Regions from separate parts of the Devosia neptuniae genome, predicted to be linked through region 1. Evidence: riboswitches for the same ligand, from Rfam matches in the RefSeq annotation. Region 1 holds a riboswitch; the other holds the start of a gene.
What was found. Region 1 has a riboswitch for thiamine pyrophosphate ahead of thiB (thiamine ABC transporter substrate binding subunit). Riboswitches for the same ligand answer to the same signal wherever they lie in the genome.
Positions count from the first base shown of each region.

Region 1 (7,795 bases):
CGATTGGGGTAGCGAGCGGGCGGACGAAGCCCAATTGCGCGAAAAACTCAGCGACATCGCGGCCCGCGTCAGCCGCGTGGTCTATGCCGCCGATCATCAGGCGCCTCAGCTGTCCGCAACGCAGGAAGAAAGCCTGTTCGAACGCGTGCAGCGCTTTGCCGATGATGGAGAAAAGCTGGAAATGCTGCCCAAGGCCAAGGGTGGCAAGCGGCGCAGCTCGGTGGCGGACCGGTTGACGGCGCTCAAGGAAATTCAGGGGCGGTAGGACGCCCACTTCACACAAGCACGATGTCATCCCGGCGCAGGCCGGGATCCATGCTGAAGGCTATCCGGCCATTCAGTGTGGGGAGAGAGCACAGCATGGATTCCGGCCTGCGCCGGAATGACACTGTGGGTAAGGCGACGGCAAGCGCCTTGGGCCACTTGTCTTGGCCCTCTGCCGCTATTCCGCGGTGATCACCACGCTGCGGGTCAATTCGCCGGTGGCCTGGTCGAACAGGCCCAGTGTGGTCACCCCATCCACCGTGTAGGTCACATTGATCGCCCCGTCGGCCACGACGGCCGAGACAATTGACGCCCCAGCCGGTATGGCAACGCTCTCGGCCACGGCGGGCGGGGGTGCGTCGCGCATCACGCGATAGACAAGCGCCAGGGCAATCGCCATAAAGCCGAGCAACAGAATGCTGATTGAAAACCGGAACGAGCGGCGCGCCTTGCTGAGCGCAGCCTGCGCCTCGGGCGACAATGGCTCGTTTACATAGGGGCCATCGGGCCCAGTCTCGTTAGGATTGCTCATGGCCGAAAATACCGAAGAAGAATTCGAGGGCGAGGCGGTCGAGATCGTTGTCGATGAGACCCTGGCCGGCGGGCGGCTCGATGCCGTGCTGGCCAAGGCCCATCCTGTGCTGAGCCGCAACCGCCTCAAGGACCTGATCCTGAACCAGGCGGTCAGCATCAATGGGGCAATTGTCAGTGAGCCCAAGTACCGCGTCAGCGCGGGCGAGACAATCACTCTTGTCGCCCCGCCCCCCGAAGATCCCGAGCCGCAGCCCGAAAACATCCCGCTCGACATCCTTTATGAGGACGACCAGCTCATCGTCATCAACAAGCCGGTCGGCATGGTGGTCCACCCCGCGCCCGGCAGCCCTTCGGGCACGCTGGTTAATGCGCTGATCTATCATTGCGGCAGCTCATTGCAGGGCATTGGCGGCGTGCGCCGGCCGGGCATCGTGCATCGGCTCGATCGCGACACGTCCGGCGTCATGGTCGCCGCCAAGACCGAGCATGCGCATAAGCATCTGTCCGATCAATTCGCCGACCATGGCCGTACCGGTCCGCTGCATCGCGCCTATATCGCCTTTGTCTGGGGTTCGACCGAAACCGCCAAGGGCACGGTCGACGCGCCGCTGGGCCGGGACGCCAATAACCGGCTCAAGCAAACCGTGCGCAAGGATGGCCGCGAGGCGATCACCCATTATTTCGTCGAAGCGCGCTTCGGCGATGTCGGCTGGGACATTACCCGCGTGCAATGTCACCTCGAAACCGGGCGCACCCACCAGATCCGCGTGCACATGGCCCATATCAGCCATCCGCTGGTGGCTGACGCGGTCTATGCTTCGGGCTATGCCACCAAGATCAATAAGCTCCCCGCCGAAGTTGCCGGGCCGATCCAGGCGCTGGGCCGGCAGGCGCTGCATGCGGCTGAACTTGGCTTCGAGCACCCGACAAGCGGCGAGGAAATGTTCTTCGAGGCGCCGCTGCCCCCGGATCTGCAGGCGCTAGAAGATGCGCTTGAGCCCTTCAACAAGGCTTTCGCCCGCTAGCGCGACGGCCGATTTTGGTGTAAGAACAAGCTCACGCAAACGCTACTGCCCGGCGCCTAGCGCCCGGCAACCATTGCATATTTGTAACGTTCCTTACCAACTCGCGCTCTTACAATCGCGAAGACGATACCTATATATGCCTTACGTCCGGGGAGTATGCCGAAATGGATATTCCGGGGGACTGATCCGCCCGCGCCATGCGTTGAACGGCGCTGCTACAATCGCATTTTTCGCAATGTAGCGGCAATCCGGCGCCACTAGCGTGGGGGATATCAGGAAAGGGGTGCATCCATGGCCCAAACAAATTTGCCAGTCCTTTCAGCCGAAGGTGGGCTGAGCCGCTATCTTCAGGAAATCCGCAAGTTCCCCATGCTGGAACCGGATGAAGAATACATGCTCGCCAAGCGCTACAAGGAGCACGCCGATCCCGGCGCGGCCCAGAAGCTAATCACCTCGCATCTGCGTCTCGTGGCCAAAATCGCCATGGGCTATCGCGGCTATGGCCTGCCCATTTCCGAAGTGATCTCGGAAGGCAATGTGGGCCTGATGCATGCAGTCAAGCGCTTCGAGCCCGAAAAGGGCTTCCGCCTGGCCACCTATGCCATGTGGTGGATTAGAGCTGCCATTCAGGAATATGTGCTGCGCAGCTGGAGCCTGGTCAAGATCGGCACCACCGCCGCGCAAAAGCGCCTGTTCTTCAACCTGCGCAAGGTGAAGGGGCAGATCGCTGCGCTCGATGATGGTTCGCTCCATCCCGACCAGATCAAGCAGATCGCTACCACGCTCAACGTCACCGAAGACGATGTGGTGTCGATGAATGCGCGCCTGTCGGGCGATGCCTCGCTGAACTCGCCCATGCGGGCCGACGAGGGCACCTCCGAATGGCAGGATTGGCTGGTCGACGACACGCCGAGCCAGGAAACCACGCTGGGCGAAAGCGAAGAATATTCCGAGCGCATGGGTCTATTGACCAATGCCATGGACGTGCTCAACGAACGCGAACGCGCCATCTTCAACGCCCGTCGCCTGCAGGAAAATCCAGCAACGCTGGAAGAGCTGGCCCAGCAATATGACGTCAGCCGCGAGCGCATCCGCCAGATCGAAGTCCGCGCCTTTGAAAAGGTGCAGGACGCCGTCAAGGAAGCCGCCCGCAGCGCTGCGTGAGCGCATGAGAAATATGGAAAAGGCGGGCCTAGTGCCCGCCTTTTTTGTGCCTACAAATTCGCCCGCACCATGTCCCACAGCCGCGCCTTGCCCAGGATCAGCAGCCAGGGCGTGGCATCGGCCGGGACGATCTCGACGCGGCCGCCGAGCCCCGCATTGGAGGTGCCCAGCCGCCCGCCCGGCGCCAGCGTCAAGCCGTCCAGCGGGTAGAGCAGGCCTTCGGAGTGGGTGAAGCTGACTTCCGCGAGGGGATAGAGCGATACCCGCTCGCCCTTGGTGGCTTGGAAGCTGAACGGGCCAATCACCGCCAGCGCCACATCGACCTCATCCACCAGCAGCAGATGGCGGCTGGGCGCGAACTTGTGCATGGCATTGAGCGCCGACAGAGTGTGGTCGAGCCGCTTGCCGGTCATGCCCAGCGCCAGCGTCACTGGCGCCGTTGTCGAATAGAGCGCCTTTTCGAAATCGGTGGTTTCCTGCTCGGCCAGGTGGATCACCCTGGTGCGGCGCTCCCAGCCGGCGCGGTCGGCGAGGGAATCGAGGTCTCCGATGATCGCGGCCGGGGTGAGACCCGCCGCCCCGATCGCGTCGCCCCCGCCATCGGCCCCGACCAGGGCCACGCCGCGCCCTGCCAATTCGACCAGCAAAGCCGGGTCTACCACCCCGCCGCCGACAACGGCCAATGGGCCGTCAAACACGATGGGCAGCCCATCCGCGCCGCTCACGGAAGTCTCTTGCACTGTCACAATTCTCGCACTAAGTCTCAGGCGTCTCGCTGGGGTGTTCCGGGTTTCCGGAGCTGAGAATTACCCATTGAACCTGAACCAGGTCATGCTGGCGGAGGAAGTTCGAGATGGCAAGAGCGTCTCGTTGCGCCTCGGCCATTGACACCTGTCCCTTCACCCATGACCGCATGAACCGATGAAGGGATGACCCCATGGTCAAATCCACCTCTCTGGCGCTTGCGGTCTTTGCCGGGCTGCTCGCAGCCCCGGCATTCGCCCAGGACGTGCCAAATCTCAAGATTTACACCTATGACGGCTTCGCCGCCGAATGGGGCCCCGGCCCCGGCCTGAAGGCCGGCTTTGAAGCGATCTGCAAATGCACGGTGGATTTCGTGGCCGCCGACAGCTCCATCGGCACGCTGCGCCGCGTGCAGCTCGAAGGCGCCACCACCGAAGCCGATCTGATCGTGGGGCTCGACACCGCCATTGCCGGGGAAGCGCGCGACACGGGCCTGTTTGCCGAGCACAATTTCTATTTCGACGAACTGACGCTGCCCTATGGCTGGACCGACAAGAATTTTGTGCCCTTCGACTACGCCCATTTCGCCTTTGTCTACGACAGTGACAAAGTGGCCAATCCGCCCAAGTCGTTTGAAGAGCTGATCGCCATGCCGGACGATTTCAAGATCGTCATTCAGGACCCGCGTTCGGCCACCCCGGGCCTGGGCCTCGTGCTGTGGATCAAGGCCGCCTATGGCGACCGTGCCCCCGAAATCTGGGCCGGGCTCAAGCCACATATCCTGACCGTGACGCGGGAATGGAGCGAGAGCTATAATCTGTTCCTCGAGGGCGAGGCCGACATGGCGCTCTCCTACACCACCTCGCCCGCCTACCACATTGTCGAGGAAGATGACGACACGATCAAAGCCGCTTTGTTCACGGAGGGCCATTTCGCCCAGACCGAAGTGGCCGGCGTGCTCAGATCCTCCAAGCATCAGGAACTGGCCTTCCAGTTTCTCGATTATCTGACCTCGGCGGACGCGCAGAAGATCATTCCGACGACCAATTGGATGTTCCCGGTGATCGATCTTGGTTATGAGCTGAACCCGGCTTTTGGGACATTGCCGCAGCCGGAGAAGACGCTGACGCTGCCGGAAGCGGAGATCGAGGCGAATTCGGCTGCCTGGATTGATGAGATGCTTAAGGCGATTCAGTAGGGGCCGGCGCGTGGGGCAAATAGCCATGGCCATTCTGCCCCACCGCCCTGCGCGCATTGCCGCCGCCGCGGCCTTGGCCCTCGCCATTGCCATCCTGATCGCGCTCGTCCTCTGGTCCATCTTCAGCGCGGCGACCGATCAGGCCAGCGGCGCCGGGCGGGTGGATATTCCTCACCTGCTGCGGATGACCTCTATCCAGGCGGGGCTGACTACATTGCTCTCGCTCACCGTCGGCATGGCACTGGCCTGGGCGCTGAACCGGTTGCGGTTTCCCGGGCGCGATCTGGTAGTCGGGCTGTTCGCTTCGGCCATCGTCACCCCCGGCATGGTGGTGGCGTTTGGACTGCTCTCCATCTGGGGCCGCAGCGGCTGGATCAATCAGGCCAGCAATGCCCTGTTCGGCACCTCGATCGGCAATCCCGCGTTCGGGCTCTCGGGCATCCTGTTTGCCCATGTCATTCTCGATGGCGCCTTTGCCGCCCGCATCATGCTGGCCCGGCTCGACGCCATTCCTCAGCCCCGCCTCAAGACCGGGCAATCGCTCGCCCTCTCCGCCTGGCGGCGTTTTTCCATCATTGATTGGCCCGCGTTGCGCGGCACCCTGCCGGGGCTGGGCGCCATCATTTTCCTCCTCGCCTTCACCAGCTTCCCCATCGTGCTGTTGCTCGGGGGCGGGCCAGCCAACCAGACGCTGGAAGTGGCCATCTATGCCGCCGTCCGCCAGGATTTCGACCTGCGCGCGGCGGTCCTCTTGGCCCTGACGCAGATTGGGGTTTGCTCCGTGGTCATCCTCATTGCCTCGGCGCTGGCGCCCATCCCAACGAGCCTTGGTCCGTCCACGACGCCAAGCTGGCGCGATGGCGGCGCCGCGCGGCTGCTGCAAGCGATAGTCCTGATCCTGTGCACCATCGCCTTCGTGCTGCCCCTCGCCTCGGTGCTGATCGATGGCGTGCTGGGCGGCTTTGGGCGCTTGCTGTCGCAATCGGCCTTCTGGTGGGCAGCGCTGTCGAGCCTGGTCATCGGCACCAGCTCGGCGCTGCTGACGCTGGTGCTAGCCCTCACGCTCGCCATGGGGCGCGGCGCGACATCCAACAGCTTGGTGCGCACCATTCTGGGCATGCCGGCCTTTGCCTATCTGGCCGTGCCCGCCGTGGTGCTGTCGCTGGGCTTTTTCCTGCTGGCCCGTAATCTGGGCGTGGCGCCGGCGCTGGCCGCGCCCTATGTGGTCATTCTGGGCAATAGTCTCTTGGCTCTGCCCTTCGCCATGGCCACGCTCGGCCCGCCCTTTGAGGCTATCGCACGGACGCGCGGCAAGCTGATCCGCTCGCTTGATCTATCCGGGTGGCGGCAATTCATGGCTGTCGAGTATCCCCTGCTCGGCAAGGATATCGGCGTCATGCTGGCGCTGGCCTTCTGCTTTTCGCTGGGCGATCTGGGTGTCATCGCCCTATTCGGCACGCAGGATTTCCAGACCCTGCCTTTGATGATGTTCCGGGCGCTGGGCGCCTATCGCGGCAATGATGCAGCCGCCATTGCGGCCATCCTGCTCATTGGCACGATCATCGCCTTTGTCGGCCTGCCCAAGCTGTTCGAGAGGATTGCCAATGCTGCGCGTTGAAGACCTGAGCTTTGCCCATGCCGGCCAGGCCACGCGCTATCGCTTCGAGATGGCAGCGGCGCCGGGCGAAATCACCGCGATTTCCGGCGCCAGTGGCTCGGGCAAATCCACCCTACTCGATCTGCTGGCGGGCTTTCTCACACCGCTGTCCGGCCGTATCGATTTGGACGGCACCGATCTCGTGCCGCTGCCGCCGGAATCCCGGCCGGTCTCGCTGCTGCTGCAATCGGATAATCTGTTCGACCATCTCACGGCCAGCCGGAATGTGGCGCTGGGGCTGCCGAGTGGGGCGGGGAAAGGCGCCGTGGTTCAGGCCGTTGAGACGGCGCTGTCCGAAGTGGGGCTGGCCGGGCTTGGGCAGCAGACCGCATCGACGCTGTCCGGCGGGCAAAAGCAGCGCGTTGCGCTGGCGCGAACGCTCGTGCGCAATCGGCCGATCGTGCTGCTGGATGAGCCATTTTCGGCATTGGACGACAAGGCGCGGACGGCGACACGGGAATTGGTCAAGGCGCTGACCATTGCGCATGACTGGCACACGATTTTGGTAAGCCACCATATGGATGACATCACCGCCATTGCCAGCCGGCGCTACCGGCTGGAGGCGGGGGAATTGGTGGTTGAGGGTTAGGGAGCTCCTATCTGCCTCCCTCCCCCTTGTGGGGAGGGATTGAGGGTGGGGGTGCTGGGCTCACCGCCGACATTGAGTTCGGGGAAGGCGTAGAACCCCCACCCCAGCCCTCCCCACAAGGGGGAGGGAACTGGACGGGAGCTCTCGGCCTATGGCGGCTAGCCGCCCCAGGTGGTGAACACTTTCTGGAACAGCGCCTGGGCCGTGTCGTCTTTTTCGAGCGTGATGATCGCGTTGCGGCCGGTGCCATAGACCACGGCCAGGTCGATCCATTTGCGGTTTTCGAGCAGGTCGGTATTGGTCGTGGCGTCGGTCGCGGCGGCGCTGAGGGCGAAGAGGAACGAATTGCCCACGACGCGGGCCGAGGCGCCCACCAAAGGCGTGCCGGGGACCAGTTCCTCATTTTTCAGCAACACGCCGGGCAGGCCGGCAATAGTTCCGCCGATAAAGCTGTCGCTGACCTGGAAATTGACTTCCATCAGGTGGCTGGCGGGCAGGCTTGGATCGGCATTCTTGCGAATGATCAGCTCGACGCCCAGATTGCGGGCCGGAATGCTGGCCTTGCCGATCAGGGTGGGCAGGCCAAGCTCGTCCGTGCCCTCGCTCCAGGCAATGGTGCC
Region 1 is NZ_CP104965.1:2,102,839-2,110,633, reverse strand. Features, by position in the region: gene N8A98_RS13155 (coiled-coil domain-containing protein) at 1-265, shown strand, start outside; gene N8A98_RS13150 (DUF6476 family protein) at 443-796, opposite strand; gene N8A98_RS13145 (RluA family pseudouridine synthase) at 795-1,823, shown strand; gene rpoH (RNA polymerase sigma factor RpoH) at 2,115-2,987, shown strand; gene N8A98_RS13135 (thiamine diphosphokinase) at 3,038-3,712, opposite strand; TPP riboswitch at 3,754-3,850, shown strand; gene thiB (thiamine ABC transporter substrate binding subunit) at 3,925-4,929, shown strand; gene N8A98_RS13125 (ABC transporter permease family protein) at 4,955-6,547, shown strand; gene N8A98_RS13120 (ATP-binding cassette domain-containing protein) at 6,534-7,175, shown strand; gene N8A98_RS13115 (hypothetical protein) at 7,334-7,795, opposite strand, start outside.

Region 2 (7,795 bases), 1.9 Mb from region 1:
CGTGCGCGGGGTGGGCTATTTGTTGAAACTGACGTGAAACGACTTAGCCGCAATTCCCTCGCCCACAAGCTGACCCGCCAGATGATCCGCGTGCAGTTGCTGACGCTCGTGCTGTTTTTTGGCCTCGGGGTTTTTCCCACGGTCGTTGCCCCGGTCATCGACTATCTGGGCGATGCCCAACCGCTCGACCCCCGGGCGACGGCGGCATTTGCGCATAGCCTGGTGGATGTGGAGGGCGAGCAGATCAATTACGTGGCTTCGCCCGATCTCGACGCCCTGCGCAGGGACTATCCCAATCTGTGGTTTTACGTGCGCAATCAGTCCGGCGCCTGGGCCGCTCTCGGCGACGTGCCCAAAATGTACCAGGAGCTGGAAGACAATCTCTGGCTGTTGGAAGCGGTCGAGGTGCGCACCACCGATCCCAGCTATGGCTCGCTCCTCGTGCGCACCGAGCAATCGCCGGTCGGCACCGTTCGCGTGATGACCGGCGGCGGACCCACCGTTGGTGTGGCTGCCATCATCAAGAAGGTTTCGGGCCTTTTGGCGCTCGCCATGGTTGCGCTATTGGGCCTTGCCAGCGCCATCACCATTCCCATTATCGTGCGCCGCGAGATGCGCAGTCTCAAGGGCGCGGCCGACGAGGCCGAACTGATCGACATCGATGCCCGCGGCACCAGGCTGTCCACCGAAAGCCTGCCCGACGAGGTGCAGCCGCTGGTCAAAGCGGTCAATGACGGGCTGGCGCGGCTCGACGATTCCTACGCCAAGCGCGAACGGTTCCTCGCCGATTCCGCCCATGAATTGCGCACCCCCATCGCCATCCTGCAGACCCGCATCGAAATGGCCGAGCCCTTCCCCGAAAAGGGTCAATTGCTGGTCGATGCGGCACGGCTGGCCAGCATGGCCGGGCAATTGCTCGATCTGCAGCGCATGGATCTGGGCAGCACCAATTTCGAACCCACCGAGCTGGGCGACATGGCCAGCAATGTGGTGGGCGATCTGGCCCCGCTGGCCATTGCTGCGGGCTACGAACTCTCGCTCAATGCACCGGACGATCCGGTCATGGTGCAGGGCGACAGCAGCAGCCTGAGCCGGGCGCTGACCAATATCATCCAGAACGCCATTGCCTATGGCGGCAAGCATGGCGAGATCATCGTCGAAGTGGGCCGCGACGGCACGATTGCGGTCAGCGACGAGGGCCCCGGTATTCCCGCCAGCGAGCGCGACCGGGTGTTCGAGCCCTTCTATCGCGTCAAGCCATCCTCGCACGGCGCGGGGCTGGGCCTCAACCTGGTGGAAGCCATTGTGCGGCGCCACCACGGCTATATCACCATTGCCGACGCGCCCTCGGGCGGGGCCAGCGTCATCGTCACACTGCCACTGTTGCGGGCCGCTGCAACAAAAAAGGAATTGGAGCCGGCACTGTAAGGCCCACGCAATCTTGGGGGATCAATCTGGCGTCAGTACAGCGGACAAGCGCCTCATGCCGAGGCGGACCAAACCGCCCGCTGCGCAGCGATTTCTCAGGAGTATAACCCAAGTGTCCCTTCGCACCCTTACCCTCGCCGCCCTGCTGAGCGGCACTGCCGTCGTCGCATCGGTTTCCGCCACCCAGGCTGCCGATCTTTATACCCCGGCGCCCGCCCAGATCGCCTATCCCGACGCGGGCCTGGCCGTCGCCAGCGACACCTGGGCCGGCTTTTACGCTGGTGCCCATGCCGGCGTGGTCAGCGCCGACGATTTCGACAACAGCAACTTCTCGGGCGGCGTCCAGGCCGGCTATCTGCAGCAGTTCGACCAGTTCGTGGTCGGCGGCGAAGTCTCGGGCACGCTCAGCGACGAGCTGCGCTACGAACTCACCCCCGATGCCGGCCTGACGCAGAACTGGTCGCTGGCCGCCAAGGGCCGCGCCGGCGTGGCGCTGGGCAGCACCCTGATCTACGGCACAGCCGGCGTTTCGCTGGCTGAGCTGGAGCCCTTGGGCACCACCACTTCGGGCAAGGACACCTACGCCGGCGCCGTGTTCGGCGCAGGCGTCGAGCAGGATCTGGGCAACAATATCAGCGTGCGCGCCGAATATCTGCAGACCCGCTATTTCGACGTGGACAGCGCCGTTGCCGGCGTGGGCCGCACCGACGATCTGACCAATCATGCCGTCACTCTCGGCGTGAACTACCGCTTCTAAAATAACGGCCGCGCTGCATTGCGGCCGCTCCTCGTGCATTGACCTCCATCGGCACGACACGGAAAATCGGGGCTTCGGCTCCGATTTTTTCGTTTTTCACACCCCAATCGCCCGAACTGGATTACAAGAGCCGCCTTTGGGGCAAACCGCCCGGGCGGCAGGAGACTATTATGAGCGCGATGGACGGCGCGGCGAGCATGGAGCAAGCCCCCATTCGTTCCGAACTCTGGCGCGGCATCAAGGGCTGCATTCCGGTTCTGCTCGGCATCATCCCCTATGCGCTGGTGCTGGGCGCGCAGGCCGCGCAAAAGGGCCTGAGCGTCATCGAAGTGCCGCTGATGACCGGGCTGAACTTTGCCGGCGGCTCGGAATTTGCCGCCATCCAGCTCTGGACCTCGCCGCCCCATATCGTGCTGATCGTGGCCATCACCTTCCTGGTCAATAGCCGGCATTTGCTGATGGGCGCGGCCATCGCGCCCTTCCTGCGTCACCTGCCCAAGCGCAAGGTCCTGCCGGCTTTATTCGCCATGACCGACGAAAGCTGGGCACTCGGCCTGGCCGATGCCAAGGAGCGGGCCGAACGCGGCCTGCAGCCGGCATTCAGCCTGCCCTATTACCTGGGCACGGCACTGGTTTTCTATGTCGCCTGGGTGGCGTTCACCACCTTGGGCGCCGCACTCGGCCCAGTGCTGGGCGACGTGGAAGCCTATGGCTTCGACATGGCGTTTCCGGCCGTGTTCCTGGTGCTGATGGCCGGCATGTGGAAGGGCTTTGCCGCAGCCCGGCCCTGGCTGGTGAGTCTGGTCGTCGCCGCGGTGACGTATCTCGTCGTGCCCGGTGCCTGGTATGTGGCCGCCGGCGCCGTGTCCGGCCTGATCGCGGCCTATGTGCTGGCGGGAGACGAGGCATGATCGATCCCTTGACCGTTCTCACCATCGTGCTGATGGCCTCGGCCACCTATTGCACGCGGATCATCGGCTATCTGGTGCTGCGCAATCGCACGCTCAGCCCCCGCGCCACCGCCCTCATGGAAGCGGCGCCCGGTTGCGTGCTGATTTCGGTGATCGCGCCGCATTTCGTGGCCGATAATCCCGCCGATCTGATCGCCATTGCCATCACCCTGCTCGCCGCCACGCGCCTTTCCATGCTGCCAACGGTGATTGTTGCCGTCGCCGCCACGGGGCTGTTGCGGCATTTTATTGGCTAGAAAATTTCCGTCACAAACCGGCTTGCCATTGCCGCCGCAAGCTGATTGATTGCGCCCATCCACAGGGGTGCTCCGTATAGCCGGGGCTGAGACGCGGGCGGCAAGCCTGCAAACCCTAGTAGCTGATCTGGGTAATACCAGCGGAGCGAGGCGGGGCTATGTATTCTGGCGCACAAATTTCCATTTATCCTATGGCCGACGATTTCGTCGGCGTCATTCTCGGCGCGCTGAGCGCGCTCGATCCCTATCGGGATCGGCTGCAGGTGCAGACTGACGACATCTCCACCCTGTTGGTCGGTGCGCCCGAAGTGCTGTTTCCGGCCATGCGCGATCTGTTCGTCGCGGCAGCGAAAAGCGGCAAGCATTGCGTGCTGCATGCCACCATTTCCCGCGGCTGCCCGGGCGAGCCCGATGATGCTGTCTGCTACACCACCGAATATGGCGGGCCCGTCCTGCCGCTGGACCAGCGCAAGCAGATGGCGCTGGATTCCGTGCAAGCGGCCCCCGTGACCGACATGCCGAGCGCGGCGCAATTTTCGCTCTATGTGATGGATACGAACGATCACATGGACGAAATCTACGGCTGTATCGACTTTCTCAAGCAGTCCGGCACTTTCGATCGCGCCAAGAATTTCTGCACTAAATTGGGTGGCGACGCCGGTGCGGTTTTCGCCACGGTACAGGCAGCGCTCTGCCGGTTCGGCCCGCCCGAGGGACACGTCACGATTGATCTGACAGTCTCGGCAAATAGCCCGACACCGCGCTAGCTCACGCCCAGTAGACCTCATGGTGAGCCTGTCGAACCACGAGGTCGTGCCCGCCATGGTGCCACGACCTCGTCCTTCGACAAGCTCAGGGTGAGGTCTGTTGGGATATCGCGCCCCATCCGGAAATCCCCCATGCCCACATCGCGCACAATCGCGTCCAGCCTCGGCAGAATCGCCCCGGCCCTGCTGTCGGTCGGCACGCTGATCCTCGCTTGGGAACTCTATGCCCGCCTCTCCGGCATTTCCCCCACCACCCTGCCGGCGCCGTCGCGCGTGGTTGCCCAGGCGATACAAAACTGGCCGGCGCTGTTCGAGAACACGCTGCCCACCATCAGCGCGACCCTGTTGGGTTTTGCCTGCTCGCTGGCTGCGGCCTTCATCTTCTCGGTGCTGATCGACTTTTTCAAACCGCTACGGCGGGCGCTGTTTCCGGTCTTCATCATCAGCCAGACGCTGCCGCTGGTCGCCATCGCCCCGCTGATCGTGCTGTGGTTCGGCTTCGGCCTGACGCCCAAGATCATGCTGGTGGCTCTGGTCACCTTCTTTCCCATGCTGGTGGCGCTGGTGCAGGGCTATGCGGCGACCGAGGAGGATATCGAGTCCCTGCTGGCCTCGATGGGCGCCTCCCCGCTGCGCATCTTCCTCCTCGCGCGGTTGCCCTCATCCCTGCCCTATTTCTTCGCCGGCCTGCGCATTTCCATCACCTACGCCGTGGTCGGCGCGATCTTTGCCGAATATGCCGGGGCGGCGAAGGGGCTGGGCATCTACATCCTCAACGCCAAGAACAATTTCCGCCCCGATCTGGTGCTGGCCGCCGTGCTGGTCAGCGCCACGCTGACCCTGGTGCTGTTCGGCACCACAATCCTGATCCAGCGGCTGGTCATGCCCTGGGAAAAGCTGGCCGCGGAGCGCAAGCCATGAGCGCGGCAAGGCTGGAATTGCGCCATCTGCACAAGCGCTTTGGCGACCTCGATGTGCTGGCCGATATTTCGCTATCGGTGCAGCCCGGCGAATTCGTCTCCATTCTCGGCCCCTCCGGCGCCGGAAAATCCACCATTTTCAAGCTGCTGACCGGCGGCTTGCGACCCGATGGCGGCGAGATTTTCTTCGACGGGGTGGCGCTGGCCGAGGAGACGCAACCCTTCGCCTTCATGCCGCAACGCGATGCGCTGATGCCCTGGCGGCGGATCATCGACAATACGACGCTGGGCCTTGAAGTGCAGGGCATGGCCCGCCAGCAGGCGCGCGAACGCGTCGCGCCCCTGTTCGCCGAATTCGGGCTCGATGGCTTCGAGCAGCATTACCCGGCGCAATTGTCCGGCGGCATGCGCCAGCGCGCGGCCCTGTTGCGCACCGTGGTGCAGGATCGCGCCATGCTGCTGCTCGACGAGCCGTTCGGCGCGCTCGATGCCCTCACCCGCAGCGGCATGCAGCGGTGGCTCGAAACCATGTGGGAGCACCACAATTGGACCGCCCTGTTGATCACCCATGATGTGCGCGAGGCGGTGTTCCTGTCCGACCGCATCTATGTGCTGACTGAGCGCCCCGCCCGGGTGCTGCGCGAAATCACCGTGCCCCTGCCCCGCCCGCGCCGCGACCTGGCTTCGCCCCAAGCCAGCGCCATCGAGGCCGACCTTCTCGAAACCCTGCTCAATCCCCCATCGGAGACGTGACCATGCTATCCCGCCGCAGTTTTTTCGCCGCCATGCTTGCTACAAGCCTGCTCAGCACACCCGCTTTCGCCCAAGCGCAAAAAGTCACCATGGCGCTCGACTGGACCCCCAACACCAATCACATCGGCCTCTATGTGGCCAAGGCCAAAGGCTTCTACACCGAGGCCGGGCTGGACGTGGATATCCTGCCCTATAGCGACACCTCGGCCGGTGCGCTGGTCGCCAATCACGTCGCCGATTTCGGTATTTTCGGCACCATATCGCTGATGAGCCAGCGCACCGCCGGCGCCGATCTGGTCGCCACCTATGCCGTGGTGCAGACCGAGACTGGCCGGGTGGTGTTCAACGATGATCGCACCGATATCCAGAGCCCCAAGGACCTCGACGGCCTCACCTATGGCGGCTTTGGCAGCGACTGGGAAAACGCGCTGATCGGCACCATCATCCGCCATGATGGCGGCAAGGGCGAATTTGAAACGGTGACCCTGGGCACCTCCGCCTATGAGGCGCTGGCCAATGGCGCGGTCGATTTCACGCTCGAAGTCTATACCTGGGAAGGGGTCAAGGCCGAGCTCGACAATGTGGCACAACGCGCCTTCCGCTATGCCGATTTCGGCGTGCCGGACGAGCACACCACCTTTATCGGCTCCAGCCAAGCCTATCTCGATGCCAATCCCGAAACCGCCGCAGCTTTCATGGCTGCAACCCAGCGCGGCTACGCTTTCGCCGTCGAACACCCTGACGAGGCAACCGACATCCTGCTGGCGGCCAATGAAGGCATGCTCGACCGCACCCTGATCCGCGCTTCGCTCCAGGCCCTGATCGACGGCCACTATCTGCAAACCGCAGATGGCGTGATCGGCACGATCGACCCGGCCAAGATGGACGCCATCGGGGATTATCTGTTCAAAGCCGGCATCCTGCGCGATGCGGATGGGGCGGTGGTCGCCGAACGGCCCGACTTCGCGCCGTACTACAGCAACGCCTACTTGCCGGAGTAAGCACCACACAAAAAAGGGGGCGCTTTCGCGCCCCCGCTGCCTTGATCCCAAAGCCCCTTAGAACGGGCTCTTGTCGTCCAGGAATTCGTCGGCATTTTCCGAAGTGATGACGGTGGAGTCGAGGATATAGCGCCCCGACACCTGCACGCCGCTGACCAGGTGCGACGTGGTCAGCTCGATCGCCGTGGCGATCATGGCCGGGCTATAGCTCACATCGATCGGGGTCAGCTTGTCGCCGGCCTTCACGCGCTGCAGGATCTGCTGCATGCCGGCGCCGCCCACCACGAACATTTCATTTTCGCGGCCGGCCTGCTTGATCGCCTCGATGGCGCCCAGGGAGATGTCGTCGTCCTGGGTCCACACGCCCTTGATATCAGGGAAGCGGGTCAGGAAGTCCTGCATCACCTTGAAGCCGTCATCGCGGTTCCAATTGGCGAATTCGTCGTCCAGCACCTTGATCTGGGTGCCTTCGATGCCGCCCATGAAGCCGTCGAAGCGCTGCTGATCGATCGGGATCGGCAGGCCGCGCAGGATAACGATATTGCCGCCCTCGGGCAGTGCTTCCTTGAAATAGGCCGCGGCATTGGCGCCCAGGCCCGGATTGTCACCGGCGACGTAGAGGTTTTCCACGCCAGTGATCGAGAGCTGGCGATCGACGACGGTGACGAACTTGCCGGCGTCCTTGACCTGCTTGATGGCCGAAGTCATCGCATCCGGATCGCCCGGCAGGATGACCAGCGCATCGATATTGCGGGTCGAGACCATGTCTTCGATGTCGGCGATCTGCTTGGGCGCATCGGCCGCCGAAGCAAAGACGAATTCGACATCGGGATAAGTGGTCTTGAGGCGATCGATCGCCTGCTGCGCGAAGTAGTTGACGCCGCCGGTCCAGCCATGGTCGGCCGCCGGAACGGAGACGCCGATGGTCACCTTGTCCTGGGCAATGGCGACGCCGCCAATGC
Region 2 is NZ_CP104965.1:168,812-176,606, forward strand. Features, by position in the region: gene N8A98_RS03325 (response regulator transcription factor) at 1-37, shown strand, start outside; gene N8A98_RS03330 (sensor histidine kinase) at 34-1,428, shown strand; gene N8A98_RS03335 (outer membrane protein) at 1,541-2,185, shown strand; gene N8A98_RS03340 (AzlC family ABC transporter permease) at 2,365-3,096, shown strand; gene N8A98_RS03345 (branched-chain amino acid transport AzlD family protein) at 3,093-3,392, shown strand; TPP riboswitch at 3,446-3,559, shown strand; gene N8A98_RS03350 (YkoF family thiamine/hydroxymethylpyrimidine-binding protein) at 3,551-4,159, shown strand; gene N8A98_RS03355 (ABC transporter permease) at 4,292-5,080, shown strand; gene N8A98_RS03360 (ABC transporter ATP-binding protein) at 5,077-5,832, shown strand; gene N8A98_RS03365 (ABC transporter substrate-binding protein) at 5,829-6,833, shown strand; gene N8A98_RS03370 (substrate-binding domain-containing protein) at 6,891-7,795, opposite strand, start outside.
Region 2: another riboswitch for thiamine pyrophosphate. It lies ahead of N8A98_RS03350 (YkoF family thiamine/hydroxymethylpyrimidine-binding protein); the one in region 1 lies ahead of thiB (thiamine ABC transporter substrate binding subunit).